3 regions of the Leuconostoc sp. JNUCC 76 genome follow, and region 2 is predicted to be linked to each of the others. Evidence: riboswitches for the same ligand, from Rfam matches in the RefSeq annotation. Region 2 holds a riboswitch; each other region holds the start of a gene.

Region 1 (10,450 bases), 98 kb from region 2:
AGAACCGCTAGCGTACCGTATGCGCCCCACAAAAATTGAAGAGATTGTTGGCCAACAACATTTAGTTGGTGAAGGCAAAATCATCTGGCGCATGGTCGCTGCTCATCGGCTGAGTTCGATGATTTTATACGGACCGCCTGGTACTGGTAAAACATCAATAGCTAGTGCCATCGCCGGTTCATCAAAATATGCGTTTCGCATGCTAAACGCTGCTACCGATAGCCAAAAAGACTTGCAAATCGTTGTCGAAGAAGCAAAAATGTCAGGGACTGTCGTCTTATTACTAGACGAAATTCATCGTTTAAACAAAATCAAACAAGACTTTTTACTACCACATTTGGAATCTGGAGCAATTATATTAATTGGTGCGACGACAGAAAATCCTTATATTAATGTCACACCAGCTATTCGTTCCAGAACGCAAATATTTGAAGTTAACAGTCTAAGTGAAACAGATATCACAAACGCCGTTAAACGAGCCATTGCTGATAAAGAAAAAGGCCTTGGGCAATACAATATCGTTCTCGATGATAACGCTATGTTGCAATTATCGCGAGCAACAAATGGAGATTTACGTAGTGCTTTAAATGGTTTAGAATTAGCAGTTTTATCAACAAAAGCAGATAAAAAGGGTGTCGTTCATATCAGTTTGCCAATCATCGAAGAGACTGTGCAACGGAAAGCATTATCAGCAGATAAAGATGGGGATGCGCATTATGATGTGATTTCAGCACTGCAAAAGTCAATTCGCGGATCCGACACCGATGCGGCGTTACACTACGCTGCCCGCATTATCGAATCCGGTGATTTACCGATTTTAGCACGCCGACTTACCGTTATTGCCTACGAAGATGTCGGGTTGGCAAATCCACCGGCAGCTCAGCGAGCAGTCACTGCTATTCAAGCCGCACAAACACTAGGATTCCCAGAAGCCAGAATTCCGCTCGCCAATGCTATTATTGAGCTCTCTCTCTCTCCTAAATCTAATTCAGCCTATAAAGCAATTGACTCGGCCATTAGTGATGTTCGTCATGGCAAATCTTACGATATACCTAATCATTTAAAAGACGCACATTATAAGGGCTCTTCGGAGCTGAATCACGGTGTAGATTACACATATCCGCACGACTATGATAATGATTGGGTAGCTCAGCAATACTTACCAGATAAAATGACAAACATTCAGTACTTTCACCCTAAAGGTAATTCGAAAGTTGAACAACAATTATTTGATGTATATCAGACACTAAAATCGCGACAACAAAACGGGCTAAACTAAAAAGTCAAGTCTTTTAGTTAGCGAGTTTTCGCGTTATAATACTATATGAATTCCTCAGATATACGCATTGCTACATCATCAGCTTTTTCCTTACAACTTTTATTTTCGGTTGGGAATTCATGACTTAGAAGATATGCCCTTTCATTCGGTAATCTGACAATCTTGATGAACCATCCACCTCGATAATTTCGAGGAAAATCTGCGTAGCGATTAACGGTATTAATTGAGTGTTCCGGGCTAAGCCCGTGCGTCCACATTCGTGGGCGCTTTTTGTATAAATTAAAACCCGTGTTTAATTAGGTTAAAGAACATACTATTAATTTTATTATGAAAGCGCTATACTAGAGGTGTAGAAGAAGAACACATTGCATATTGCAAGAAGGGATGTTATTATGACAGCAAATTATCATAGGATTTTAGTACCAATGGATGGATCAAAAGAATCTGAAGCTGCATTAACGCGTGCGGTTGAACTGACCTTGGATGCTGGTGATGAAGGCGTCTTGTCAATTTTAAACGTTATCGATACCCGTGCATTTCAAAATGTGGCTAGTTTCGACGATACAATGGTCGAAGCAGTGTCAGATGAAACGCGTAAGAGCTTAGAAAAATATAAAACACAGGCAATTGAAGCTGGTGTTAAAAATGTTGATTATCTAATCGAATATGGTTCACCCAAGTCATTAATCGCTAAAGATGTACCTAACGAAGTCAATGCTGATTTGATTGTTATTGGTGCAACTGGATTAAACGCTGTAGAACGTTTAGTTATTGGTTCTGTTACTGAATTCGTAACGAGATCTGCTAAAGTGGACGTCCTAGTAGTTCGCGGTTAAGTTATTACTCATAAAAAAGACACTACAATGATGCAGTGTCTTTTTTTGTATGCCTTTATTTATATTGTTTTAGATCAACATCTTTTAGAGCAATTAGCTTCGTTTTGTGAGAAACTTTGTACCAAAAATATAAGATTACAAACAAAGGAACTGATAAGTAAGTCACAAATATTTTTTCCCAATTTAGATGGGCAAAACTGTCCGGATCCTGACCAATAATAACACCAATAGAAATTACTAGCGCAAATAGTGGACCAAATGGGAACCACTTAGCCTTGTATTTCAAATCAGACAGACTCTTTCCTTGCGCCACATAAGCTCTTCGGAAGCGATAATGAGAGATAGCAATGCCGACCCAAGCGATGAATCCAGTTAACCCAGAGGCATTGACCAGCCAAGTATAAGCAACTGATCCCCCTTTGGTGTTAGCAATAAATGCTAATAGGCCAATCGCAGTAGTTAATACTAAGGCTGCAACTGGTACCCCTCTACTTGAAAGCTTGGCAAAAATTTTAGGGGCATCGCCTTTACGCGCCATAGCGTACAACATCCGTGTAGAAGCATATGAACCTGAATTTGCTGACGAAACAATTGATGTTAAAATAACTGCATTCATTAAACTAGCCGCAAAAGCAATTCCTGCATTTTTAAATACAATAGTAAATGGTGAGACAGCAATGTTTTGTGTAGAAGAACTCAACAAGCGCGGATCTTTATAGTAAACCAAAGCGGAAATGACAAAAATTGCCAGAATATAAAACAGTAAGATACGCCAAAACACTTGATTTATCGCCTTAGGAACTGACTTATCAGGATCCTTAGCTTCTCCAGCAGTAATACCAATTAACTCAGTTCCTTGAAAAGAAAATCCGGCAACAACGAATACTGACAAAACAGCTTGAGGTCCACCAACAAATCCGTGATTACCGACCGACAAGTTTTTCATGACATTGATGTCAGAATGAATTACACCAAAAATAGTAGCCAGACCAACAACTAGGAAAGCAATGATAGTTATCACCTTAATCATTGATAACCAAAACTCTGCTTCACCAAAAGTACCAACCGAAAAGATATTAATCAAAAAGATAAGTAATAACGCAACTGCGGAAAATATCCATCCAGGTGTATGTGGAAACCAGAACTCAGCTACTAAACCAACAGCAACAATATCAACAGCAAGCGTGATAGCCCAATTGAACCAATAGTTCCAACCCATTGCAAATCCCAATGCGGGATCAACATATTTTCCAGCATAATCAGAAAATGAACCTGATGTTGGTGAATATGTAGCCATTTCCCCCAGTGAGGTCATCAAAAAATAAACCATTACACCAATAGCTAAATAAGCAACAATAGCTCCTAGTGGTCCAGCTTGAGCAACAGTTGCTCCTGATGCTACAAATAATCCCGTTCCTATTGAACCACCTAATGCAATCATCGACACATGTCGCGTTTTCAATCTACGCTGTATGTGTCCATTATGTTCAGACATAATATCTCCTTCTCAAAATAAAAAACCTCTTCACAACAAACGGAAGAGGTTTAAAAAGTCATTATTAATCACTTTTCAAAGCGCACCGCAATTTTGCGACAGTCTAGCAACTATTAATCACTAGCCCAAGAATTATCTTGCCAGATAATTCTTTCGGCAACCTTCCCTTTTACATGATTTCAACATCCTGGCGGACTTCATCATGCGACTCATGTCGGTTGCAACCTCTTTGACACAATCAAAATAATAACACACTTATACGCGCCCGTCAATTTCAAGTACCTTTTGCCAATGTCGCGCCCGTTTATAATATTGTTGTGCACTAAACTGCCACCAAAAATAGCCAAAGGTGATTGCTCCCAACCCACTAGTCAATGCCATATGATGAGACTGAATACGGGCTAGCATAATTGATAACCAAAACAAACCAATGACAATATTGATCATCACTTGAATTTTTCTCGACTTGACCAAATGTGGCATAATAATGACCAACAGCAAGAGCAATTGCAACCACCACACCAACAATAAGTTAGGTATAGTTTCACCTATTTTAGGGCCATCCTGCCAATGAATGCGTAAAATAATTGTAATAACCCATGTCAGCAACATCGCAACAAGTTGTGTAATGGCAAACCACCAGGCAGCAATCTTATAATTTATGAAATAAAGAAATGCTACCATGACCGCTATCAATGGGATGACGACCCAATAATGGGAAAAAAGATTACCTAACCCTAAGTATAGGGGTATTTTCAACGATAAAATATTGTTTACTGCAAAATCTGTAGTCGCGTCCAGAACTTGCATAAATATCATATGAAATCGAACTTGAATACCTAAAAAAACAAAAATAATGCCAAAAGTAATAATTAAAATTTTTCTTAGTTTATCCGGTGGAATTAACATTATTTATAATTGTGATGATACAGATAAGCATATTCAAATTGAACTGACACAAACATAGTTTTATGACGACAATAATACTCAATTGACACCGCTTACTCACATTCTCCCAAATATTAAATTTCTACAAACTCATTTGCTTATAGCTCTTAATAATTGTAGCATTATATGAGATATAATTATAAAAAAAAGCTGATATGGTTAAAATTTAATCTTGACTTTAACTTGGTCCGATATCATTACTATCAGTTGGTTTTTGCCGATATTTTTAGTCGTGCTCTTAAATATCTATCACATGGCAGATGAATTATTGCTAGATGAATAATCTCAAAATATGGTGAGAACAATAGTTACTATTTTTTGATTAATCGTTAGTTTCCAGTCTTTTGCCTTTGTTACCCCAAAAATAGCAGTATATCGATACAACTCGGTAGCTGTCTTTATTATCTTACAAACCGCCATATTTCATTGGCCAAAACAATCGAGAGACCGTTATGAAAAAAAATAAACAAACTGCAGTTAAGTCCAGAATTGCTCGCTATTCAAAAAGTAGTCACAAACTACGAAATATTATCTTACTTGTTGTCGGTCTCTTACTTATCGTGTCGGGCACATTTGCTTGGATGGCTATCCATAATACTAAATCAGCAATTGATAAAACATACAAGAGCAGTGGCGTCACTAAATCCCGAAACGTCTCAAGCGTTGTTCAAAGTGGAAAGCCTTTGTCTATTTTGTTGTTTGGAACGGATACCGGCGAATTAGGACGTACCTACAAAGGACGTACCGATTCAATGATGTTGCTTCTTGTTAACCCCAAGACAAAAAAAACAACAATGATTTCTATTCCTCGTGATGCAATGGTTTCTATTCCGGGATACGAAAGTACTTTCCCTCAAAAAATAAATGCAGCTTACGCCTATGGTTCAACGGCAACTGCTATTAAAACTGTAGAATCTTACTTAAACATTCCTATTGATTTTTATGCCTTAGTCAATATGTCAGGTTTGGAAAAAATGGTCACTCAAGTTGGAGGGATTTCTGTTAAGTCTCCAATTGATTTCACTTATAGTCAAGAGACAGCTCATGATTACGGTGAAAACCTGTACCGTTTCCACAAGGGAAGCACAGGCTATGAACATTCTGATGATAATGGGGTAACTTGGTCAGCAACCAAGCATGTTATGACCGGTGATGCAGCCCTTGCATTCTCGCGCATGCGTTACGATGATCCAGACGGTGATTATGGGCGACAAAAACGTCAACGATTAGTATTAGAAGCGTTAATTAAAAAATCAGCTAATGTTTCTAGTTTATTAAATACCAAGTTTATGAACACAATGAGTTCAAATGTTCAAACTGATTTATCATTTGGTGACTTAACTACAATTGCTAGCAAATATATTAACGCCGCAAAGAAAATTGTTACAGAACATATTCAAGGTGTTAGTACGAGCTATCCTGATTCCGAAGGTAATAATGTTTCATATGAAGTTGTTACTCAAAAAGAAAAACAACGTGTTACTAATTTAGCTCGTAACGCCCTTGGCTTGAAGCATGCTTCTACTGGTTCAGCCTACGGCGGCGATATACCAAGTTCTCTGCAAACAATAGCTGATTCTCTCCGACCAGCAGATGATGAATCAACAGATTCTGATGATGATTCTTCAAACTAAAAAAATTAACTGAACTAAAAAAGACGTTGTGATAACGTCTTTTTTTATTTGTGTTTTATCTTATATTACAGCACGACCATGTTGAAAAATTTGCTTCTGTTCTTGCTGCAAAACTTTCATATTATTAATTGGATTTTCCCGAATCACCATAAAATCTGCATATTGACCAACCGCAATAGCACCATAGTTATCATTAATTCCCATCATTTTAGCTGCGTTAACAGTTGCTGATTTCAGAACTTGCTGAGGCGTCATATGGCCAAATTCAACCATCATATCCATTTCAACAGCACTTTCATTTCCAAAACCATTGAACGGTGTACCAGAATCTGTTCCCATTACAATATTCACTCCCGCCGCTGCTGCTTTCTCGATACTTTTTTGATGTGCCTCCCAGTGTGTAATGGCTCGTTCAATCATCCATGATGGCACTTCATCTGGTTGATCAATAATCCTCTTCATAGCAATCATTGTTGGTACGACAGATGTTCCTTTGTTTTTCATCAATTCTATCGATTCGTCATCAATATGAAAAGCATGTTCTACAGAATCAACTCCAGCTCGGACGGCAATTTTTATTCCTTCGGCACCTTGAGCATGTGCCGCAACTTTAATTCCTTTTTTATGTGCTTCAATCACACCTGCTCGAACTTCATCTTCATTTAATTGAACCTGATCTGGGTTCTCAAAATCTCCAGCACTCACACCGCCAGTCACCATAAGCTTGATTACTTGGGCACCATTTTTCATTGCTTGACGTACTGCCTTACGAACCTCATCAATACCATCAACTTCAATACCACCACCATTGCTACCATGGCCACCTGTCATTGAAAAGGCTGCACCACTAGCAACCATCATCGGCCCTTGAATATTACCTTCACGTTGCATACGTGCAATTTCAATATCAGTCATACGTGCTGTGCCAACATTTCGTACAACCGTTACACCATAATGAAGCATTTTTTTCATATTATTTTCGGCCACAATAACCGCTCGAACATGCTCTGCATCGCTATCGACACCAAATTTTTCCTTACCAAATTCATGGTTCACATCAGAGTCAATGTGAATGTGCGCATTAATTAATCCTGGCATAATGTATTTTCCCGCCATATTGATAGCATTTTCGATATCAGGGCCATCACCTTTTCCAACATCAATATAGCGTCCTGATTGTTCATCAACAATAACGTACCTATTTGGATCAAACTCACCTGTTTGTGCATTAAAGCCATTAAAATTGTAATATTTTGTTTTTGTCATTTGATAATCTCTCCTTACTCATTAAGTTATTTCCAGTACATATCTTGATATGCTGGTGAATGAAAGCTATTTCCTTTAAATCCACCAATTTTATCAGTAACAACATTTGCCGTTACCGGTTGATAAATCGGTACCATATATGCTTTTGTTTTAGTAAAATACTGGTTAGCTTTCTGTAACGTTGCATAACGTGCTTTAGCATCGTTTACTTCTTTCACTGCCTGTGCTAAATAACCATCGTATGTCGCATCGCTCACTTTTGAAAAATTCAACCCATAACCTGTCTTGCCAATCGCCAATGGGTAAGACGCATCTGGTACAGTAACGCTTAATCCCATATTCACCATGTCAAAATCCTGTTTTAATACTTCTGAAACAGCTTGTGAATGTGGCACGTATTTCGTATTAATAGTGATGCCCTTGAATGCATGCTCCACAGTATATTGAATATAAGCACCAACTTTTCTACTTGTAGAATCGTCATCAAATGTCATTGTGAATGTTGCACTAGTTTTCCCGGTATCCTTTAGATAGGCTGCCCATTCAGTTTGTGCTTTTTTCTTATCAACTGTAAACTGTGTGCCGGCATCCTTGGTAAAATCCGCACCAGTTTCCGGATTTGTCATAATACCTTTTGGCACCGCATTTGACTGTGGCATTGAGCCATCATTCATTATGTTAGAAGTAATCTCATTACGGTTTATTACGTATCCAAATGCTTGTCTTAAGTGTATATTGTTAGTCTTTTCGCTTGTTTCATTAAAATATATTCCCCTCACCACTGCTTGTGGGGTTGCATGATAATACTTTGTGTTTTTGTAGGTTTTAATATAGTCATCAGAAAGCTGAGCAATGTCTAAGTGTTTATTCTTAAATTCGTTCGCTGCCGTCATTGGTGTCTTAATAACTCGCACTTTAACCTTTTTAATTTGTACCTTCTTCGCTGCCCAATAATTAGAATTTTTAGTGAAAGTAAAGCTAGAGTTAGTGCCAGTCCAACCAACCATTTGATAGGCCCCATTCGTCACCATATACTTTGACGACGTACCGTATTTAGTACCCCACTTTTCATAATCTTTAGTATTAACTGGAATAATAGAGGTTGCTAATTTGTCAAAAGAAGGTGTTGCTTGTGTTAATGTGATTTGCAACGTATGACTATTAATTGCCTTAACACCAATTTTGTCCGGTGATATTTTACCTGAGTGAACATCTTCATAATTTTTCATGATTGATATGGCATCAGCTGAATTTTGTGATTTTGTTTTTGGATCTGCTATTGCACGGATTGCTGTCACAAAGTCTTGGGCAGTAACTTTATCTCCATTTGACCATTTAGCATTGTTCCGAATCTTAAATGTATAAACCGTACCATTTTGAGTTGGCTTCACAACTTTATCTGACATTCCGGCAACAACTTTATCACCTTTATAACGATAAAGCCCTTCATAAACTTGATCTTGGGCCTGACCTGAATAAATATCAGTTGTCATAATTGGGTTCATCGTCATGACATCATCTTTCATCATAGTTTGCAAAGTTTTAACCTTGTTCTCTGATCCGTTAATGTGTTTCACAAACCAAGTGCCTGCTATAGCACAGATGACGAATGCACCTGCCGCCCAACGTATTTTTTTGTTCATTTATCTCTTCCTCATATTCTTGACTTAAAACTTGTTTAACAAATAAAATAAAAAACCAATCCTATATTGGATTGGTTTCGTGATTGTATCATTATTCACGGAGAGCAAATCCAGTCGCATATATTTTAGCGACTGAAAATGCTCAACCGCCTTACTCGAGAATGAGGGCGTTGAGAAGTAGTTGTGATTGTACAGCCTTTTTTTGAATGTTTATTTTAATCATCATGTTGTTCTCCCGACATATTTGATGAAATTAATATTACATTATTTTCTTTATATTTTCAATACTTTTTCCAAAATCTAATAAATATAGTGTTCAGCTTATATTTTTAGGATATTCAATATGTTGCCAATCCTGATCAAATAATATTTCTTGTAATTCATCATCTGTCACATCTTGCCCATCAAGAGACTTTTTATATACTCTTCTTTGATCTTGTAGTGCTCCGTTTTGATACATTTCTGCTCATGAAATCGCATATTTTATTAATGAATTGTCTTCAATTTCATTGCACAATTGCGCTGATAAAGTTATCGAAGAATTAATAACACGTTGGTTTAGTTCGTTTAGTGTTTGTTGCATATTTACAGAGAGGCCAATCGATTTGACAAAATTTTGAAGGTTATTCATCATATTGGTGGCTTCATTTTGGTACCCAGTCATCTTCATTCATCACAAAATACATTACTAATAATCGAATAAAGCGAACCGTAGAACTACGAATACCTATTGATGAAGTTGAGTCTAAATCCAACATACGTAATTCCATATAATCAACACCGTTTTGTGCCATATCTTTTAGACCTTTTAATGCCTTTAATCGAATGAGTCCGTGGAATTCTGACTCAGACTGAATTTCTTCTGAAACAATAGCTACTAAAATAGCCTTCTCATAGTCATGGATACTCGAATAATTTCCTCGAAAATTACTAAACAAGCCATATTATCGTGATCCCCTTAGTGAGCGTACAGGATAATCTGGAACACTGCCGACATAAAAATTTTGTTCAGAAATAGGCGTAGCATCAAACAAGTAAGTCAACAACCAACTATACTTAATAAAGCCATGTGTTACCTTTTCAAATAAAGCATTACGTATCGCTGATTTATCTGTATAATCATTTCTAACATAAGCATAGAGTGAATTAATCAGCGCACTGTCAAAGCTTAAATTAACATGTACACCTGTGTTGGTAGTGCAAGTCGAATATCGTGCTTAGATAACTACTCATGACAGTATTTTTCTTTTTGGGGACTGGCATGTGATATTTCTAATGTATTTAAATTCTCAGGTAATATTGGTGGTAATGAAAGGGGCCAAAGTACTTCATCTTCTTTTAATGCCGAC
Region 2 (10,450 bases):
GTTGCCACCCAAGGTGCGCAAACAGCTATTAAAACACTAAATGATAGCTTAACTACTGTCAGCCAAGGAATAGCTAACCAAGCAGTGCCAGGCGCTCAGCAACTAGCGCAAGGATCTTCACAATTAACTACAGGGCTTGGACAGTTAGCCGCCAAAAACGATACGCTTAATAGTGGTGTTTCGCAATTAAATGATGGCACGACACAGTTACTTACTGGTGAAAGTCAAGCTAGTGCGGCTTTGCAGCAGGCAGGTACTGGCGCAACCACTTTAGCGAATAAATTAGCTGATGGTGCTGTGAAATTGTCAGCTATACACAATAAGAAATCAAATGTGGTAGCATTATCACAGCCGGTCAAACAAAAATCATCTAATTTATCAAAGGTTCCTAACAACGGAACAGGAATGGCGCCATATATGATGTCTGTTGGGCTATTTGTTGGTATGATCACATTTACGACCATATTTGATTTCATGACGGTTTCTAAAAAGCCAAAAAATGGTTTCACATGGTGGGCTAATAAGCAGTTAATTAATGCGCCAGTTTTTATTGGACAAGCATTGATTATGACTGGTTTACTCTTCTTAGTAGATGGTATGGAAGCGCAGCGGCCAGCGATGACATTTGTTGTAGCCTTAGCAGCATCCTTTGGGTTCAACCAGTTTGTTGTCTTGTTTAATGTGCTAATTGGTAAACTAGGGTCAGGGATTATGCTGGTTTTGATGGTATTACAACTGAGTGCTAGTGCGGGATCTTATCCTATTGAGTTGTCAAACAGCTTTTTTGAGGCGATTCATCCATGGATGCCAATGAGTTACTCTGTCCATGCCTTCCGCGAAACAATTTCTATGGGTGGCAGTGTTGTATCAGACTTAACTGTATTGTTGTCATTAGGGGTGATATCAATGGTACTAACATGGTTTGTGTACCAAATGAAATTAAACCATAATCAGTTAACTTTTAAGCATTAATTTAAAAGCAGTCGGCAGACTGCGTACATAAAGAAATGAAGTTGGAAAAATAAATGAAAATGTCTAGTGCAGTTGAACAAAGTTTGGTCGTCTTGGTTATGCTAGCTTTGCAAAAAGATAGCCTACCTATTAAAAGTCATGTTTTAAGTGAACATTTAGAAGTTTCTGAATCATACTTAAAAAAAACAATGCGTAAATTAGTTGTTGCAAATTTAGTAAAAGCGATTGCTAGTAAGGAAGGTGGCTTCAAATTGGCTCGTCATACCAATGATATTACGTTATTGGATGTTTATGAGGCAATCGAAGGAGAAGATAGCTTTATTCATTCTACCCAATTAGCAGATCGCGTGTTTCCTGCCAAAACTGCTGTTGCTGAAGGAACAAAAGAAGTTCTATCTATTGTCTATGAGGCAGAAAAGGATTTTAAGAAACGGTTAAAACGTACATCAATTGCTGATTTGTTATTGTTTGCCAAAGAAGGAGAAGAAATTGTTGATTGGCGATGAAGTTACACATATTGACTAAAAAACAGTTTATTAATGCCTGGTTAGCATTAATAAACTGTTTTTTTTATATTGTGAAGTACTATATTTTATGCAACAGGTAGCGCCTCTTGTAAACTGAATTCAAAATCATCAGGAACAAGCATTCCGACATCTTTTAAAATAACATTCCCAGAAAGATAACAACCATTTTGTTGCGTTAAGCCAACCTTTGTGAAGCCAAAAGTGACTGTAGTGTGAGCTTTAAGAGCGGCTCCACGTATCTCTCCCGTCGTTGCATCAATACCAGTAGGAACATCAACAGCAATAACAGGTTTATCAATGTGGTTGGCCGCTTTAATCATTTTTTGTAAGCCTTCAGGTAGAACGTTGTTCAATCCAACCCCAAATATCGCATCAATAATTAAAGTTGCCTCATTAAAATCACTTTTTTCAGAACGAACTAAGCCATGCTTCTCAATGATTGCCAGTTGCCGTTTTACACTGTCTTTCGCACGGCTAACGTTTCCGACAAATTGTAATGAGACATTTACGCCTTGAGCGTACAAGAGACGAGCAATTGCTACGCCGTCAGCACCATTATTACCAAGACCAGCTAGTACCAATACATGACTTAAATCGAATCTACCGGCACCGATGACATCAAGCACTGCCATTGCGGCCCGTTCAATTAATACATCCTGTGGCATACCAATAGTCTCAATCGTGTAATTATCTATTTGCTGCATTTCTGTAGCTGTAACAAGTCGCGTCATAGTTCCCATCATTTCATAAGTTATTAAACTTATTATACGGTGATTTAGCAGTCTTATCAATCAAACAAGCGTAAAAATATTGAATTTGACAAATAAAAAAAATTAGAATACAATAATAACAATTTAAGAATCATAGAGGTTGCTGCTGACATTAGTCGCTTGCGGAGTGCTTACAGGCACAATGAAACAAGTTAAAGGGGATGTAGCCGAAGCATTGGTGCTGTGACACCAAGTAGCTGGGCCAATCGGTGAAAAATCGTTGGACTGTCGCGTAAGCGGGGTGCTATGTTATAGATTGCAATTAATTGGGATCCATGGCTGCTACTTGTGCGCTGTGGATTTTTTAATAGAGGAGGTATGCATTCATGGATATCTGTGAATGGGCTAACATATGGTAGAGGCAATAACACGTCCAACACGTCTTGAAGTTTCAAAGAGCGCTGTTGAACATAATATAATGACCGTTAAAAATGTATCAGGTGCGGACAAGGTTTTTTTGACCGTTAAGTCGAATGCTTATGGATTTGGTTTGATTCCTATGGCTCAAGCTGCTGTGGCAGGAGGTATTTATGGCTTAGGCGTAGCTGTTCTTGATGAAGCTATTGCACTACGACACGAGCGCATAACCGCACCAATTTTAATTTTAGGTATTTCACAGGTAAAGTATGTTGAACTAATGGCTGTCCAGCATATCATGGCAACTGTTGTTTCATTGGACTGGCTGGAGAAAGCAGAACAGCAGTTAACTGGTGAACAGCGATTACCTGTTACACTAGGTATCGATACTGGCATGGGTAGAATTGGATTTAGAGATCGTGAAACTTTAGCGAAAGCAATACAGTTTGTTTTGGATCATGCTGATAAGTTTGAATATGTTGGACTATCGACGCACTTTGCCGAATCTGATTCATCAGATACCCGGTACTTCCAAAAACAATTAACACGCTGGCATCAATTGACAGATGACTTGCCAAAACCAAAGTATTATCATGTTGCTAATTCGGGTGCTGCAATGTATCATGCACAAGAGGTTCCCCATGAAGTTGTCCGCGTAGGAACGGTGCTTTATGGGATTGAACCCTCTCGTGGTGAACTGGCGGATGGGCGCAACCTGAAGCCCGTCATGGCCCTGCGCAGCGAGGTTAATTTTGTTAAACGCTTACCTGCTGGTGAAGGCATTAGTTATTCACATAAATATACGACAACTCAAAACGAGTGGATAGGCACTGTTCCTATTGGTTATGGGGATGGTTGGCTACGCAAATTAATGGGGTTTAGGGTTATTATTGACGGTCAATACGCTCCTATTGTAGGCCAAGTAGCAATGGATCAGTTAATGATACGTTTGCCTCATGAATATCCAGAAGGTACAACAGTAACCTTTATTGGTCAAGATGGAGACTTAGAGAACACGATAGAGGACGTTGCACAGTTTGCAGGTTTGGCGCCGTGGGAAATCACAACAGGACTACAAGATAGAATACATCGTATTTTAGTAGATTAGGAGAAGATAATGACTAGAGAATATAGTGTTGCCATCCTTGGCGCAACAGGTGCTGTGGGCACACGACTTATTGAACAATTAGAGCAATCAACAATTCCCGTGAAGAACATAAAATTGCTTGCTTCGTCACGTTCAGCAGGTAAAACACTGCAATTTAAGGGTACAGATGTGGTTGTTGAGGAAGCAACTCCAGAAAGTTTTGATGGGGTTGATTTAGTTTTGGCTAGCGGTGGTGGTTCAGTTTCAGCTCGATTTGCACCCGAAGCTGTGAAACGCGGCGCTGTGGTTGTTGATAATTCAAGCCAATGGCGAATGAATGATGATGTCCCGTTAATTGTTCCTGAAGTTAATGAAGCAGATTTGAAACAACACCAAGGAATTATTGCCAACCCTAACTGTTCAACGATTCAAATGGTTGTTGCTCTGGCACCTATTAAAGCCAAGTATGGTTTGACACGTGTTATCGTTTCAACTTATCAAGCTGCTTCTGGTGCGGGACAATCTGCATGGCAAGAGCTAGTTTCAGAAACTGATGCCCACAATGCCGGTAAAGAGATGCATGCTGAGATTTTGCCGGTTAAAAGTGCTAAGCATCATTATCCCTTAGCTTATAATTTACTACCACAAATAGATGTTTTCGAAGAAGACGGTTACACTCATGAGGAATGGAAGATGATTCATGAGACTAAAAAAATTATGTTTGGTGATAAAAATTCTAAAGCAGTCAAAGTAACAGCGACTGCGGTCCGTGTACCTGTTCCTATTGGTCATGGCGAGACCGTTTATTTTGAAACGGATGCCGAATCAGGAGCGACAGCTGCTGATCTTCAAGCAATTTTGAGTGAGGCTCCAGGTGTTGTTTTGGAAGATAATCCAAAGGAACAGTTGTACCCACAGCCAATTAATGCCGAAGGGAAACGTGAAACATTCGTCGGCCGTGTGCGTCCTGATTTGGAAAATGATGATAGCTTCCATATGTGGGTTGTCTCAGATAACCTGCTTAAAGGTGCTGCTTGGAATACAGTACAAATTGCAGAGCGTCTTGTTGACTTAGACTTAGTCAGAGTCCCAGAAGACGCAGCAAATAAGTTTATCACAGAATAAATTTTTTTAAGAGCGTTCAGCGCTCTTTTTATATCTCCAAAAGCGACGACACAACTGTGTGTAAAAGCAACGTGTTACAATAGCCTTATGATAGCAATTCTAACAATTTTAACTTTAGCTATAAGTCTTTTTTCTTGGCTACTTTGGCATCAAATCAGGATCAGCCCAGCAAGTTTACGACTAGGATTTTATGTATTGATCATTATGATTTTTTTATTTATTGGTCTGCAGGTGATGCAGTTTCCAAGTATATCAGTTGTTCATATCATTAATGAAGCTAAGATGTTCGTTAAATGGGGTAATATTGCGGGTCTATTTTTGGTGATTACACTAGCCTATCACAGTTTTCAAAGTTGGCGTAAATGGCAACATAGCCTACATCAGTTAGTTTTCCCACTAGTGTTGCTTGTGTATGCTATTGCTGATATTGGCATTTGGCTTCTGAATGATGGGTTCTCAATATCTTTAAAACCCATTCTTGTTGTTATCCCATGGTTGTCAATGTACGTTCTTTGGCAATTTTTACAGTTTATTATCAGTAGTATCTTGTATGGATTGGTGGTTAAACGACCAATTCACGGTCCGATTGTTGTCTTAGGCGGTGGGTTAGTTGATGGACGGTATGTTGGTCGAATTGTTGGTAATCGTATTCAGGCAGCTGTTAAAGATGCGACCAAAATGTCAGAGTATCCAACGATCATTTTTTCGGGTGGTCAAGGGAAAGATGAATTAATTTCTGAAGCAGAAGCTATGAGAAACTTTGCTGTAAAAAGACTAAATGTTCCTTATGAGAATACAATATTGGAAGACCGTTCTAGAAATACATATGAAAATTTGAGGAATAGTGCTGAATTAACTAACAGTTCATTCACATTTTATACAAGCGAGTATCATGTTTTTCGTGGTGTTTTACTTGCAAAAAAACAAGGAGTTAATGCGCAAGGTCGAGGAGGTTACACGCAGTTTCCGTACCGTGGCATAGCGTTTTTGCGAGAGTTTGCTGGCGTGATGAATCTAAATCCAAAACAGCACATTATATATGGTGCTGTGTGTTTTGTTAGCAGTGCGATAGTAGTTTTAATTAATTTTATATGAATAAAATATAAAAAATCTTTTTAAATATGGTATATTATTTAGATAGATTTAATGAATTATGGAGATTTATACTGTCTGGGAGAATTTTATGACTATTTTTGGAAAATTAATGTGGTTCTTTAAGGAGCACAAACGACTATATATGTTGGGGCTCACTTTTTTGTTTCTGACAGAAGTATCACAAATGGTGTCCCCGGCGTTAATCGGTCGTTTCACTGATGTGATAGTGTCCCGACAAATGACAATGCATCAGCTATTTTTCTATGCTGGTGGTATTTTGCTTTTTTCTGTGTTGATGTACATATTTCGTTATACATGGATTACACATATTTTCCAAGGTTCGGCGCTATTAGAAAAAACATTACGGCAGCAATTGTTTGATCACTATTTGAAAATGGATACTACATTTTATCAGCGTCGACGTACGGGAGATTTAATGGCACATGCGACGAACGATTTGTCAGCAGTGCAGAGAGTGGCATCTGGTGGCGTACTGATGCTAGTTGATTCGGTTGTTATTATTTTTTTCACGGTCATTTCAATGACTCTTGTGGTTGATTGGCGTTTGACGTTGATTGGTGTTTTACCTTTACCATTATTGGCGGCCGGAGTTTGGTATTTATCACCTAAAATGCGACGTGCATTTACATCATCTCAAGAAGCCTTTTCACGATTATCAAACAAGTCTCAAGAATCTATAGCTGGAATTAAAGCTATTAAAACATTGGGGCAAGAAAAACAAGACGTTGATGCTTTTGATGAGGAAATACAAAAAACGATTCAAATCAATAAAAAGGTGGCCGCCATTGACTCCTTGTTTGGACCAATGGCTACGCTGGTGATGACAATTAGTTATGTTGTGATGATTACTTATGGTGGGTCGTTGGTATTAAATGATTCAATTTCAATCGGGCAGCTTGTCTCATTTTCAACTTATTTAGGATTACTTGTATGGCCAATGTTTGGTTTAGGGCAGTTGTTCAACGTATTGGAACGCGGTAATGCTTCATATATGCGTGTCCAAGAAATTCTATCTGAAAAATCATCAATTATTGAAGATGAGCAGGGCTACGATAGCATATCTCATGGTGATGTTGCTATTCGGGTTAATCAGTTTAAGTATCCAGATGATCAATCGGAAGTTTTGAAAGATATTTCATTGAATATTCGTGCTGGTGAAACTGTTGGTATTGTTGGGCGTGTTGGTTCTGGTAAAACAACCTTAATCAAGCTGTTGCTGCGCCAGTTTGATGGTTATACTGGCCAAATTAGTTTTGCTGGTAAGAACATCAAAGACTATAAGTTAAGCGCATATCACAGAGCGATTGGCTATGTTGCGCAGGAAAACTTTTTGTTTTCGACAACGGTGAGAGATAATATCCGCTTTGCTGATATCAATAAATCGCAAGAAGAAGTGGAAAAAGCTGCTAAAATGGCGGCCTTACATGAAGATATCCAGAACTTTCCGGAGGGATACGACACACAAGTTGGTGAGCATGGCGTAAGTTTATCGGGCGGTCAGAAGCAGCGATTGGCTATAGCTCGTGCCTTAATTATTGATCCAGAAATTTTAATTTTAGATGATGCTTTGTCGGCCGTAGATGCGCGGACAGAAAAACAAATATTGCATACTTTAAAAACTACTCGGCAAGAAAAAACAACGATTATTGTTGCTCATAGAATTAGTTCCGTGATGAATGCTAATGAAATTGTAGTCTTTGACCACGGTGAAATTGCTGAACGTGGTCGACATGAAGAACTGATTGCTCAACAAGGATGGTATGCCCAAATGTATGAGCAACAACAATTAGCAACAACGCTCCAACAAAATTTAGAAGGAGAGGGGGATGATTATGACAGAGAAAAATAATTCTGTTTGGGCAAAAAATATACCCGTTAGAGAACAACTGCATGTTATTTGGACCTTGATCAAAATGGCAAAACCGTTTCGGTCAATGTTTATCGTGGCACTTGTAATTGGCGCAGCTTTTGCACTACTTCAAGCTGCTGCACCACGAGTTATTGCTTACTATATGACGACTTATTTGCATCAAACAAGTAGTGTTCCACTAAAAATTACGATTAGCTTTGCTGTTTTGGTGGCCGTTATTCGCGTGTTGCAAGCTGTGACAGATGCTTTGAATGCCTACTACTTCACTGTGGCTGGTGAATATGCTTTAGAAGATATGCGTTTACGCGTATTTCAAAAGCTACACACATTAGGTATGAAATTTTTCGATGAAATGCCTGCGGGTTCACTAGTAACACGGGTTAATAATGATACAGCATCGTTGACAGATTTTTGGCGATTCTTTATGCAGCTTACTTTTGCTGTGATGAGTATGATTGGTGCCTATATTGGCATGTGGACAATTGATGTGCGTGCAACTCTCCTTATGATGATTGTTGTACCATTCATCGTGGTCAGTATTATCATTTATCAACGCTTTTCATCACGATTATTTCGCCATATGCGCGAACGTTTGTCGGCGTTGAATGCTAAAATTGCTGAAAGTGTTACCGGAATTGATATTATTCAAGAATTTTATCAAGAGGATCGCTTTAAAAAAGAATTCGGCAAAATTAATGGTGAATACTTTAATGCTCGTTTTAAAATGATTAAGGCTGATGCATTGTTATTAGAACCTATGATTGACATGTTGTTAGGTGGAGCGACGGTTTTAGTTTTATGGTATTTTGGTGAACTTTCCATACAAACAGTTGTCTCAGCAGGTGCTATTTATGCATTCACTACTTATTTAAACAATATTTTTGGCCCCTTGGAAAGTATTATGGATTTGTTCAGTCCTTTCCAAGAAGGTTTAGTATCAGGATATCGCATCCTTGGCATCCTCGGTAACGAAACTTATGCTCCGGCGCAAAACCCGAATGCTAAGGGGGATATCACTGATGGGAAAATTGAATTTAAGCATGTTAATTTTAGCTATGATGGTCGTCATCCAATCCTAAAAGATTTAACATTTACTGCTAACCCAGGTGATACGGTTGCCTTGGTAGGACATACTGGTTCTGGAAAAAGTTCTACCATTAATACATTAATGCGTTTTTATGACTTTCAATCAGGTGAAATTTTGATTGATGGTCAGGATATCCGTGATATTGCGATGGACAAATTACGCAGCAAAATGGGACTAGTGTTACAGGATCCATTCATGTTCTACGGCGATATTGCGTTTAACATTCGTATGTACAATGACAGTCTTACAGATGAACAAATTAAATTAGCAGCTGAATTTGTGGGTGCCGATGATTTCATAGAAAAGTTAGACGGCAGGTATCAAGCTAAAGTACAAGAAGGAGGAAGCAGTTTTTCTGCTGGTGAGAAACAATTGATCAGTTTCGCACGCACAATTGTAGCCAATCCTAAAATATTGATATTGGATGAAGCTACTGCGAATGTGGACACGGAAACAGAAACAAAAATTCAGAACTCACTGGTTAAAATGCGTCAAGATCGAACCACGATTGCAATTGCCCATAGACTTTCTACTATCAAAGATGCTAATTTAATTTTGGTGTTGGATCAAGGGGAGGTCGTTGAACGTGGAACCCATGATGAACTGCTTGCAGCACATGGAAGGTATTATGACCTTTATCGACTGCAAGGCGCACAAAGTGGGATAGCGGTATAGGTCAAATATCACAGTGAATAGCTATAACTTCTTGTTATAAAACTTCACGCACGACTTTGACTAAACAGACTAAGTATGCGTAAAATGGTAATTAGAAGAGACTAGTTTTAGGTTTTATGTTAGGCTAGTTTTTGCTACCGTGTGCACTTCGGTGTACACGCTCAGAAAAAGGAGAATTAAGTCATGTCAATGATTGAATTTAAAAACGTCGAGAAATATTATGGGAAGTTTCATGCTTTGAAGAACATTAATTTAAAAATTGATGAAGGTGAGACTGTTGTTCTTATCGGTCCTTCAGGGTCTGGAAAGTCAACTTTGATTCGTGCAATTAATGGACTAGAAGAAATACAAGAAGGTAAGCTTCTGGTCAATGGATTTGATTTACATGATCCTAAAACCGATATCAATCGTATCCGTAAAAACGTTGGCATGGTTTTTCAACATTTTAATTTGTACAATAATAAATCAACCTTGGAAAATGTGATGCTCGCACCACGTCTTGTTTTGAAGCGTAGTGAAGACGAAAATAAGAAAGTAGCAATGGCTTTATTGGACAAAGTTGGTTTGGCAGATAAGGCAGCTAATATGCCGTCTGAACTATCAGGTGGTCAAAAGCAACGTGCAGCTATTGCTCGTTCACTAGCGATGCAACCTAAGGCCTTGTTGTTCGACGAACCAACATCAGCTTTAGATCCTGAAATGGTTGGGGATGTGTTGGACGTTATGCGTGATATTGCTAAGGACTCCTCTATGACAATGCTTGTTGTTACCCATGAAATGAGTTTTGCTAAGGCTGTGGCTGATCGTGTTATCTTTATGGCTGACGGTGAAATTCTTGAAGATAGTACAACCGAAGAATTCTTT
Region 3 (10,450 bases), 770 kb from region 2:
TTGGTAATCTTGTGCAAGCGTTCGGTTTATGGACGTACTTGATTTTATTTGCGGTAATTTTCATTGAAACTGGTAGTGTGATTATGCCGTTTCTACCTGGAGATTCACTATTGTTTGCTGCAGGAGCAGTTGCTGCTACGCCTGCTGGGCTAAATGCCGGACTTAATCATTGGGTATTTATGATTGTATTCTTCTTAGCAGCTGTTATTGGTGACTCAGTCAATTTTTGGATTGGTCGTACAGGTGGTTATAAAATCTTGCATCACCGTTTCTTTGGCCGTTTCATTAAAGAACAACATATCAAAGAAGCTGAGGCTTTCTTTGAAAAGCGTGGTGCTGCGGCAATAATCATTGGGCGATACATGCCGATTGTTCGCACATTTGTACCGTTTGTGGCTGGCATCAGTCAATTTCCATACAAGCACTTCTTACGTAATAGTGTGATTGCTGCGTTTTCTTGGAGTTTAATTGCAACCGGTGCTGGTTATATGTTCGGAAATATTCCATTTGTTAAAGCACATTTTTCTGTAATTATTTTGGGTATTGCGTTGGTAACATTAATGCCAACGATTATTGGTGTTGTTCGTTCAGCGATGATTGCAAAAAAACAGAAAAAAATAATATCGAAATAACCGCCATTCATGGCGGTTTTTCTGTATAATTATAACTATGAATAACTTAAAAAAACTACAAGAATTAACTAAAATTTCAACATTAGAGATTGCTGATGCACTAGATGTTGAAGTTGAAACTGTTGAAGCATGGCAAAACGAAGAAAAAGTACCTAGTGTGAGTGATTTTGAGGCATTAAGTGGTATCTTCTCTTCTCAATTGGATGCTCAAGGAATCGACTCCCAATCCAGTAAGCATCCAATTCACATTCGTTTATCTGTGGATTATCTATTGAATCTAGGAATAACACTTTCAGATTGGATTACTTTAAAGTGGGCCTTTGAAGGGCAGTGGAACAATGATCAGTTAGCCGTCGGATTTTTTTCTAATAATCAATTGGTGCGTGTTGTCAAAAGTGAAAACGAATTTTCGGATGCTTTTGCAGGCTATCTTATTTTACAAACTGAAGGTGAGTTTGAACCATATATTGATGAGTTTGATAATGATAGGGAATACGATTGGCGGTTGTTACGTTTGAACGATGAAAGATTTGTAGATATAACTAACGATTTAATTGCAGCCAATTTACCAGTCATCAGCTAACAGTAGAGAAGTACACAAAGTAGTGACGTCTGTATAATATTATGATACACTACAATTAGATGTTAATACTTGTGGGACAATTGAATAAATTTGTCGATAATAAGGGTATTATTTTGTCAAAAACACAGTTTTCGTAATGGAAATTGTGTTTTTTTGTTCCGATAATAAATTTTGGAGGATAATATGGATTTAGGCAATGATTTTGTTACTCGTTTGGGACTTGAAAAACCATACGACTTAGAAAAGGTACGTGGTGGTGACATTAACGAGGCGTTTTCAATCTATTCGAACAACAAGCGCTATTTTTTAAAGATTCAACAAAATGCTCAAGCAAGTTTTTTTGATCATGAGGTTGCTGGTTTAAAGGCTTTGGGGGAAGTGGTGACTGTGCCAGCCATTTTAGCGCAGGGACAATTACAAGGACACGCCTACTTAGTATTGTCGTGGATTAATCAAGGAAATGGGACACAACAAGAATTAGCAAAGTCGCTGGTTAAAATTCACCAAGCTACAGCACCAAAGTTTGGATTTGATAGTGATAATTTAGTAGATTTTGTGCCTAAAAATAATACTTGGCAATCCTCTTGGGCTGAATTTTTTGTGACACAACGCTTGGATCCGCTAATGGCGCAAGCGCAAAAAAATAATTTTTGGCTGACCCAACGTGGTGATCATTATAATAATTTACGTGAAACGATATTAAATGATAATCACGCGCAAACAGTTCAACCATCATTACTGCATGGTGATTTCTGGGCAGGAAACTTTATGTTTAACGATCAAGGTAAACCTGTATTTATTGATCCTAACGTGTTCTACGGTGATCGAGAATATGATTTAGCTATTTCAAGAGTGTTTTCCGGGTTTAGCCTGTCATTTTATGATCAATATATGCAAGAATGGTCATTGGACGATGACTGGCAAAAACGTGAAAAATGGTATGAGTTCTATTACATATTGATGCACTTTACACGATTTGGTGATATTTATGCACCGCGAATGAACCAATTATTAACGTCTTTTTAAAAGCACATGATTGCTAGCAAAGAATTAGACGGAAAAACCTTGACATTCAATAGTGATTCAGTCATAATAATGACAGAATAAAAATTATTTCACATAGAGGTCGCGATTGACAATACACTTACCGGAGTTGCTGTAGCAATTGATGGTAAGCTTAGGGGATATCGCCGAAATCAAGGGTAACTACAAATAACCTTGATTGGGCTAATAGTTAAGAGCTATTAGACTGTCGCAGAGATGCGGTGAGCTATGGAAACTGTCAAAAATGCTAACAATGCCCTTTGATAAGTCCGTTTTGCGAACCTATCAAAGGGTTTTTTTGTGTAATTCAAGGGGAAATGATGACGTATCCAACAAATGAAAAGCAACATCTGACAGTTGATGGTGTTGATACAATCGAACTGGCAAAGACATATGGCACGCCGTTAGCAGTTTACGATGTAACACTTATTCGTAAGACAATGAGGGCGTTTAAACGTATCTTTGAACAAGAAAACGTCCCATATGTTGTAAGTTATGCTGGTAAAGCTTTTGCTACTAAAGCAATTTATCAAGTGGCAGCTCAAGAAAATATTCACGCTGATGTCGTGTCTGGTGGGGAATTATATACAGCAATTAAAGCTGATTTTCCAACTCAGCATCTTAGTTTTAATGGTAATAATAAGAGTTATGATGAACTTGTGATGGCCGTTGAAAATGGTGTGGGAACAATTATTGTTGATAATTTTCTGGAGTTACAGCTACTGTCAGAAATTACGGCGGAAAAAAATGTTATTCAAGATATTTTGCTACGTATTTCACCAGGAATTTCAGCTCATACTCATGAATTTATTAGTACTGGTCAACAAGATAGTAAATTCGGCTTTGATTTACAAACGGGTCAAGCGAAGCAAGCCTATGATATTGCAATAAAAGATAACCATCTTCACTTACGTGGCTTACATGCGCACATTGGATCTCAAATATTTGATGTGACTGGATTTGAGAAAAATGCAGCACTATTAGCAGACACTGCTTATTCATGGGGATGGCAACCAGAGGTCATTAATACTGGCGGTGGATTTGGTATTCGTTATACTGATGAGGATCAACCTTTGCCAGAAAGCGAGTTTGCTGATGCTATTATCCGTGTTTTGAAAGAGAAGGCTACACGGTACAATTGGGCGATGCCAGAAATATGGATTGAACCTGGTCGTTCGATTGTCGGACCAGCCGGACAAACTCTATATACAGTTGGATCGCGTAAGGATATTCCAGGAATTAGAAATTACTTGGCTGTAGATGGTGGTATGGGAGATAATATTCGTCCAGCACTTTATCAAGCAAATTATGAAGCGGTTTTAGCCAATCAACCAAATGCTAAAAGTGAAGAGATTGTGCGAATTGCGGGTAAGTATTGTGAGTCTGGTGACGTATTGGTTTGGCAGGCAGAATTACCGGCGACAAAACCTGGTGACATTTTATCTGTGCTTGCAACAGGTGCGTATGGCTATGCAATGGCTTCAAATTATAACCGAAATCCACGACCGGCCGTTGTCTTCGTGGAAAATGATCAGCATCAAGTCGTTGTTGAACGTGAAACTTTTGAACACATGATCAGTTTAGATCAGGATTATACTCTAGGAGATAAATAACATGGCTGAAAACGAAGCACAAAAACTAATTAATTTCATTGCAAATGCAAAAAAAATTACTCCAGTAAAGGTTACATATAAAGGTACATTGGCAACTGAAGTGCCAGATACTGTGCAACAATTTGGAAATGAGTCATTTGGACAATTGATTGGCGACTGGTCTGAAATTGAATTGTTGATTAAGAATCTACCATCAGAAGATGTGTTTATTGAAAATGATTCACGTAACTCTGCCGTTCCTTTGCTTGATAAAAAAGAAATTAATGCTCGCATTGAACCAGGTGCCATTATTCGCGATCAAGTTGAAATTGGTGATAATGCGGTGATTATGCTGGGCGCAGTGATTAATATTGGTGCAGAGATTGGTGCTAACACAATGATTGATATGGGTGCTGTACTTGGCGGCCGTGCCATCGTTGGTGAAAATTCTCATATTGGTGCTGGCGCGGTATTAGCTGGTGTGATTGAACCAGCATCTGCCCAACCTGTTCGCATCGGAAATAACGTTCTAGTTGGCGCTAATGCCGTCGTTATTGAAGGCGTACAGGTCGGTGACGGCGCAGTAGTTGCGGCTGGAGCGATTGTCACAAAGGATGTACCAGCCAATACAGTAGTTGCGGGTGTTCCTGCAAAAGTTATTAAGGAGATTGATTCGAAGACGCAACAAAAGACTGCGTTAATTGACGCATTGCGAGGCTTATAATGCCAGTTAGTGAAGAAGATTTAAAAACCTATCGGCGTGACTTACATAAAATTCCAGAACTTGCTTTAGCGGAATTTAAAACGCATCGTTATTTACTAGAAAAAATTCAATCTTGGCAAACTAATTTTATGACAATACGTCAAGTAGAAGAATTACCTACTGCATTGCTCGTGAAATTTTCTGGAACTGACCCAATTCGGACGATAGGATATCGTGCTGATATTGATGCGCTGCCAGTTACAGAAGATACTGGCTTGCCATTTGAATCAACACATAAAGGTGTTATGCATGCATGTGGGCATGATGTTCACATGTCTTTAGCTTTGGGATTGGTTCAGTATTTTAGCGAGAATCAACCTAAAGACAATTTAATTATCTTTTTTCAACCGGCTGAAGAGTCAAAAAGTGGTGGCAAATTAGCTGTTGATTTAGGAATCTTTGAAGGTGAATGGCATCCTGATGAGTTTTACGGTATTCATGATCAGCCTAATTTACCTGCTGGAACATTGAGTACATTAGCGGGTACCTTATTTGCCGGGACAGCCGAGCTCGAAATTGACATCTATGGGCAAGGTGGTCATGCGGCTTATCCCCACTTAGGTAAGGATCCAATTGTCATTTCGGCTGAATTAATTATGTTGTTACAAACTGTTGTATCGCGTGACGTTGATCCAATAGAAGGTGGTGTAGTGAGTCTTGGAATGATTAGCGGCGGCTTTACAAATAATGTTATTCCAGACACGGTTCATCTTGCCGGAACAGTTCGTAGTATGACTAAAGATGGGTTGGATAAAATGACAACACGAATTCGCCAAATAGTTGAAGGTGTGGCATTGGCAAATGATGTCAAGATTAATGTTCGCCTTGAAACAGGAAGTTATTTGCCTGTTGAAAACAATCCCGAATTAGCTAATAATTTGCTGAGTTTCATGGAACAGCGTCAAGACATTGCTTTTGAAGAAGCAAAACCTGCGATGACAGGTGAGGATTTTGGTTACATATTGCAACATATTCCTGGTGTCATGCTTTGGCTTGGCGTCAATGACAACCATTCACTGCACAGCGCGAAGTTAAACATCGATGAAGCAGCTTTGTTGCCAGGATTTAATGCTTTGAAAGATTTTATTGAGTGGCGAATGTCACAAGGAGAATAGCATGTACGAAGGAATTAATTTAATTACGGCGATTATTACGCCCTTTACAGTAAACGATGAGATTGATTATGAGTCATTAGAGAAATTAATTGAACACCTGTTAAATCATGGTTCGCAAGGATTTGTGATTGCAGCAACAACAGGTGAATCTCCAACGTTGTCTTTTGAAGAAAAAGTTGAGGTTACGAAGTTTATCGCAAAACAGGTTGGTAACCGTGCACTTTTAATTGCTAATGCAGGGTCCAATAATACAAAGGAATCCGTAGAAGCAGCCAAAGTTTTAAGTAAAATCGAGCATATTAACGGCATCTTAGCAGTAACACCGTATTATAATAAGCCAAGTCAAGCTGGTATGATTGCGCATTTTAAAGCTATCGCTGATGCTTCCGAAAAGCCAATTATGTTATATAATATTCCTGGACGTACGGTGGTCGGTCTGACAGTTGATAGTGTGATTGAATTAGCTCAACATCCTAATATTAATGCAATTAAGGAAACAACATCAACTGAATTTGTTGAAGCAGAGGTAGAAAGAACCACTGGATTTGCAGTCTATACTGGTGAAGATGCAATGACTCTTTCGGCCTACACTGTCGGCGGTGCTGGAACAATTTCGGTAGCTTCACATCTTTATGGCGACGAAATGTCTGAATTGTTTACTGCTATGAATGCAGATAACTGGCGTGAAGCTGCGCGCTTGCAACGTTACCTAACGCCACGAATGAATGCTCTATTTGCCTATCCTTCCCCAACTCCAGTTAAAACAAAATTGGCTGAAAAAGGATTCGTACGTGAAGTTGTCCGTCTGCCTCTTATTTCTTTAAGTGATGCAGAAAAATTACATTTGAATGAATTATTGGAGAAATAATGACAAAAATAATTTTAGCTGGTGGTTTTGGTAAACTAGGTCAAGCTATTCAAGATAACTTGAGTGAAGAATATGAAATTGTTGGTATTGTGAGTGGTCATCAACATGAGAGTAAGGTACCTGTGTGGACCTCCTTATCAGATATTAATGTGACAGCAGATATTTGGCTGGATGTCAGTACTCCAGCAACTGTATTTGACAATGCAATGTACGCAATCGAGCACAACATGCCACTAGTGATTGGTGCGACTGGTCTGTCTGATGAACAAGTAGCAACACTGCGTGAACAGTCATCAAAAGGCGTTTTAATTGTACCAAACTTTAGTTTATCAGCGGTTTTGTTAATGCAATTCTCACAGTTAGCGGCCAAATATTTTCCTGATGCAGAAATTATTGAAGCGCACAACCCTAAAAAGATAGATGCACCATCTGGAACGGCTAAGCAAACAGCAAAATTGATTGCAAAAGCTCGTATTGAGGAACCTACATCAACAAAATTAGCGCCAGCTCGCGGTGAACAGATTGATCGTGTGCCAGTCCATGCTGTACGGTTGCCTGGCTATATCGCACAGCAAAGTGTTTATTTTGGTGGTGTGGATGAGCAATTAACGCTGACCCAAAGTACAACAAGTCGATCAGCCTTTGTACCAGGTGTTATTCGCGCTATAGAAGCTGTGAAAAATATAGATGGTGTGGTCATCGGACTAGATCAAATTATTTAAATTAAAAATTGTGATGTTAATGTCAGTATTAGCATCATTTTTTATTTTAAAATACATGTGAATAGCAATATTTATCGTACAATAGAGTTATGAAAAAGATAACTAAAATTTCAATTCAAAAAAAAGCGGGTCGCTATAATATTGATCTAGATAATCAATTCGCTTTTGGTGTAGCAGAAAGTGTTCTCATCAAATTTGGTTTGGCGAAAGGGCGAGAATTAGATGAAGAACTAATTGCAGAAATTAAGCATAACGATTCTATTGCCAAGGCGTTAAGCATTGCGCTTAACTTTCTTAGCCACTCATTGCACACAGTTAAACAAGTTAAACAGAAAATGAGTGAAAAAGAGGTATCTGAAAGTATTCAGGATGAAGTCGTTGCCCAATTATATGAGCAAAAATACATCGATGATTTAAATTATGCACAACACTATGTTTCAACAAAAAAAAATATTAGTCCTAAGGGACCCAATGTTATCAAAATGGATTTGAAGCAGGCAGGTGTTAGTGATGATGATATCGAAACAGCGTTATCGGATTATGCTCACGAGGAGCAAATTGAAATTGCAGAGAAACTTGCTTTAAAATCTGCTAACACATACAAAAGAGAATCAACTCGTGCTAAGAAACAAAAAATTGTACAAGCTTTAGCTACAAAAGGGTTTTCTTTTGATATTGCAGAGATTGTTGTTGATAGGGTGATTACAGAAAATGACGATGAAGTTGAGTTAGAAAATATCAAACGTCAAGCGGAGAAAAGCTGGCGACGCTACCGTAAGGAACTACCAAGTCAAAGGATATATAAAACTAAAAATAGTTTATATACGAAGGGTTATAATGCCGAATTAATTAATGTGGTAATTCATGAGTTAGAAGTATCTGCAGATGATTGAAATGTGGTACAATTAAATAGGAATTCGGTGTTAGAAGAGTAGGTAGCGTTATGAACGTTGATAGACCCAGTCGTGGACCACGAGAAGGTGACTTCATCACGATCAAAAGCTATAAGCATGACGGCTCGTTGCATCGAACTTGGCGCGATACCATGGTACTAAAGACTAGTGAAAATTCTATCATTGGCCTAAACGATCATACTTTGGTAACGGAAGATGATGGTAGACGATGGGTTACCCGAGAACCTGCTATTGTTTATTTCCATAAGAAATATTGGTTTAACATTATTGCGATGATTCGCGATAATGGTGTGTCGTATTATTGTAATTTAGCTTCTCCCTATGTACTCGACAAAGAGGCGCTAAAATATATTGACTACGATTTAGATATTAAAGTTTTTCCTGATGGTGTCAAACATTTACTGGATGCAGATGAATATGCGGCTCACAGTAAAAAGTGGCATTATCCACCAGAAATCGATAAAATTTTGAAAGCTCATGTAAAAATTTTGGTTGATTGGATAAACGAAGGTTCTGGACCATTCTCACAAGGATATGTTGACGTTTGGTATACACGATATCAATATTTGATGCAACAGCGGTTAAAAGATCGTCGTTGAGAAAAAGCATTCGATTTGTCGAATGCTTTTTCTGATGCATGCGAAGAAGTTAATTGATTTATCACATAACAAAACATAAAAAAAAATAATCTGTTAAAATAAAGGTTATGAAGGCATTAAAAGAACAATATCAAACAGCACCGATAACGACAATTATATTTTTAGTAACTACTTTTGTATTCCTAATTGAGCTTGTATTAAGCCGTGGAATGACGGAAAATAGTGAATTTTTAATTAATATGGGTGCAAAATGGGGACCATATATCCAGTTAAAACATGAGTACTGGCGATTGTTAACACCTGTTTTTCTCCATGCTGGTTTTTTACACATTGTCACTAATATGATAACTTTATGGTTTATTGGACCACTCGTTGAACGAGCATTTGGCAGTGCAAAATTCTTTGGACTATATTTTTTTGGTGGCGTTATTGGTAATATTTTTTCATATTTATTCGCGCCGTCGAGTGTTTCTGTAGGTGCATCTACAGCACTTTTTGCCATGTTTGGTGGACTGATTTTATATGCCATTCGTTTTAAAGAAGATCCGCAAGTTAAGTCGATGGGAACAATGTTGGGGCTCTTTGTCATTTTGAATCTGCTCACAGGATTTTCATCAACGGATATTGATATATGGGGGCACATCGGTGGCTTAATCGGTGGACTGATGTTTGCGGTAATGTTTGGTTTCTATGGGCGCAGTGGAAAATACGCTATTCGAGCGCGCTTAATCATGGGGACTATAGCAGTATTGCTGATTATTTTAACTTTTTGGACAGGTTTAAGAATATGAAAACATTTTATGATGTATTACAGTATTTAAAAGAATTCGGTGTGTATATTCATGTCGGTAAGCGTCTGTGGGACATCGAATTAGCAGCACTAGAAGTAGATAATCTCTACAAAACTGACATTCTAAATGCAAAAGATTACGCAACAATTAAGTTAATTTTATCACATGAACACACAATGGAAGTTGAAAATCCAAGTGATTGAAAACATTTAATGAAAATGATGAAAACGCTTGCACTATGTAAGCACTTTCTGTTAGAATATGTAGGTAATAAATTTTATGGAGGAAACATGCATTGCGCTGATTAATCATCATATAAGGCAGTTAATATGTCTTTAGAAACACGCTTTGCACTTTAATAATCATGGCAAAAGATAAACTTATTGGCGTTGATCTTGGTGGTACAACTATCAAGTTTGCAATTTTGACTGATCAAGGTGAAATTCAACAAAAGTGGTCAATTAAAACAAATATTTTGGATGATGGTGCACACATTGTTCCAGATATTGTTGAATCCATTAATCATCATTTAGACTTATACCAATTGGATAAAGAACGTATTATTGGTATTGGTATGGGAACACCGGGAACTGTTAACCGCGAAACGGGCACAGTCACAGGTGCCTTTAACTTAAATTGGAAAACAGAGCAACCTGTCAGAACAGATATTGAGGCAGGAACTGGATTTACTTTGACAATTGATAACGATGCTAATGCTGCTGCCCTTGGCGAAGCATGGAAGGGCGCTGGTAATAATGATGATGATGTTTCATTCATTACCTTAGGCACCGGTGTCGGTGGTGGATTGTTAGCCAATGGTAAGCTAA

The links. A riboswitch is a leader RNA that binds a small molecule or an ion and turns the genes downstream of it on or off. The one in region 2 is predicted to bind lysine.
Region 1: another riboswitch for lysine. It lies ahead of JNUCC76_RS09805 (amino acid permease); the one in region 2 lies ahead of alr (alanine racemase).
Region 3: another riboswitch for lysine. It lies ahead of lysA (diaminopimelate decarboxylase); the one in region 2 lies ahead of alr (alanine racemase).

What each region holds. Positions count from the first base shown of each region.
Region 1 covers NZ_CM132206.1:1,941,490-1,951,939, forward strand. The annotation lists gene JNUCC76_RS09795 (replication-associated recombination protein A) at 1-1,279, shown strand, start outside; gene JNUCC76_RS09800 (universal stress protein) at 1,672-2,115, shown strand; gene JNUCC76_RS09805 (amino acid permease) at 2,171-3,610, opposite strand; lysine riboswitch at 3,681-3,848, opposite strand; gene JNUCC76_RS09810 (hypothetical protein) at 3,866-4,294, opposite strand; gene JNUCC76_RS09815 (LCP family protein) at 5,011-6,192, shown strand; gene JNUCC76_RS09820 (metal-dependent hydrolase family protein) at 6,253-7,458, opposite strand; gene JNUCC76_RS09825 (peptide ABC transporter substrate-binding protein) at 7,485-9,101, opposite strand; gene JNUCC76_RS09830 (hypothetical protein) at 9,418-9,561, opposite strand; gene JNUCC76_RS09835 (hypothetical protein) at 9,746-10,039, opposite strand; gene JNUCC76_RS09840 (hypothetical protein) at 10,046-10,255, opposite strand; gene JNUCC76_RS09845 (hypothetical protein) at 10,327-10,450, opposite strand, start outside.
Region 2 covers NZ_CM132206.1:2,039,792-2,050,241, reverse strand. The annotation lists gene JNUCC76_RS10360 (YhgE/Pip family protein) at 1-972, shown strand, start outside; gene JNUCC76_RS10355 (RrF2 family transcriptional regulator) at 1,026-1,478, shown strand; gene JNUCC76_RS10350 (NAD(P)H-hydrate epimerase) at 1,565-2,230, opposite strand; lysine riboswitch at 2,356-2,524, shown strand; gene alr (alanine racemase) at 2,622-3,734, shown strand; gene JNUCC76_RS10340 (aspartate-semialdehyde dehydrogenase) at 3,744-4,838, shown strand; gene JNUCC76_RS10335 (YdcF family protein) at 4,926-5,933, shown strand; gene JNUCC76_RS10330 (ABC transporter ATP-binding protein) at 6,022-7,803, shown strand; gene JNUCC76_RS10325 (ABC transporter ATP-binding protein) at 7,787-9,586, shown strand; gene JNUCC76_RS10320 (amino acid ABC transporter ATP-binding protein) at 9,770-10,450, shown strand, end outside.
Region 3 covers NZ_CM132206.1:615,583-626,032, forward strand. The annotation lists gene JNUCC76_RS03225 (VTT domain-containing protein) at 1-632, shown strand, start outside; gene JNUCC76_RS03230 (XRE family transcriptional regulator) at 670-1,215, shown strand; gene JNUCC76_RS03235 (fructosamine kinase family protein) at 1,399-2,241, shown strand; lysine riboswitch at 2,328-2,496, shown strand; gene lysA (diaminopimelate decarboxylase) at 2,580-3,872, shown strand; gene dapD (2,3,4,5-tetrahydropyridine-2,6-dicarboxylate N-acetyltransferase) at 3,874-4,575, shown strand; gene JNUCC76_RS03250 (N-acetyldiaminopimelate deacetylase) at 4,575-5,729, shown strand; gene dapA (4-hydroxy-tetrahydrodipicolinate synthase) at 5,731-6,597, shown strand; gene dapB (4-hydroxy-tetrahydrodipicolinate reductase) at 6,597-7,319, shown strand; gene recX (recombination regulator RecX) at 7,409-8,212, shown strand; gene ntdP (nucleoside tri-diphosphate phosphatase) at 8,263-8,832, shown strand; gene JNUCC76_RS03275 (rhomboid family intramembrane serine protease) at 8,940-9,623, shown strand; gene JNUCC76_RS03280 (YqgQ family protein) at 9,620-9,826, shown strand; gene JNUCC76_RS03285 (ROK family glucokinase) at 9,988-10,450, shown strand, end outside.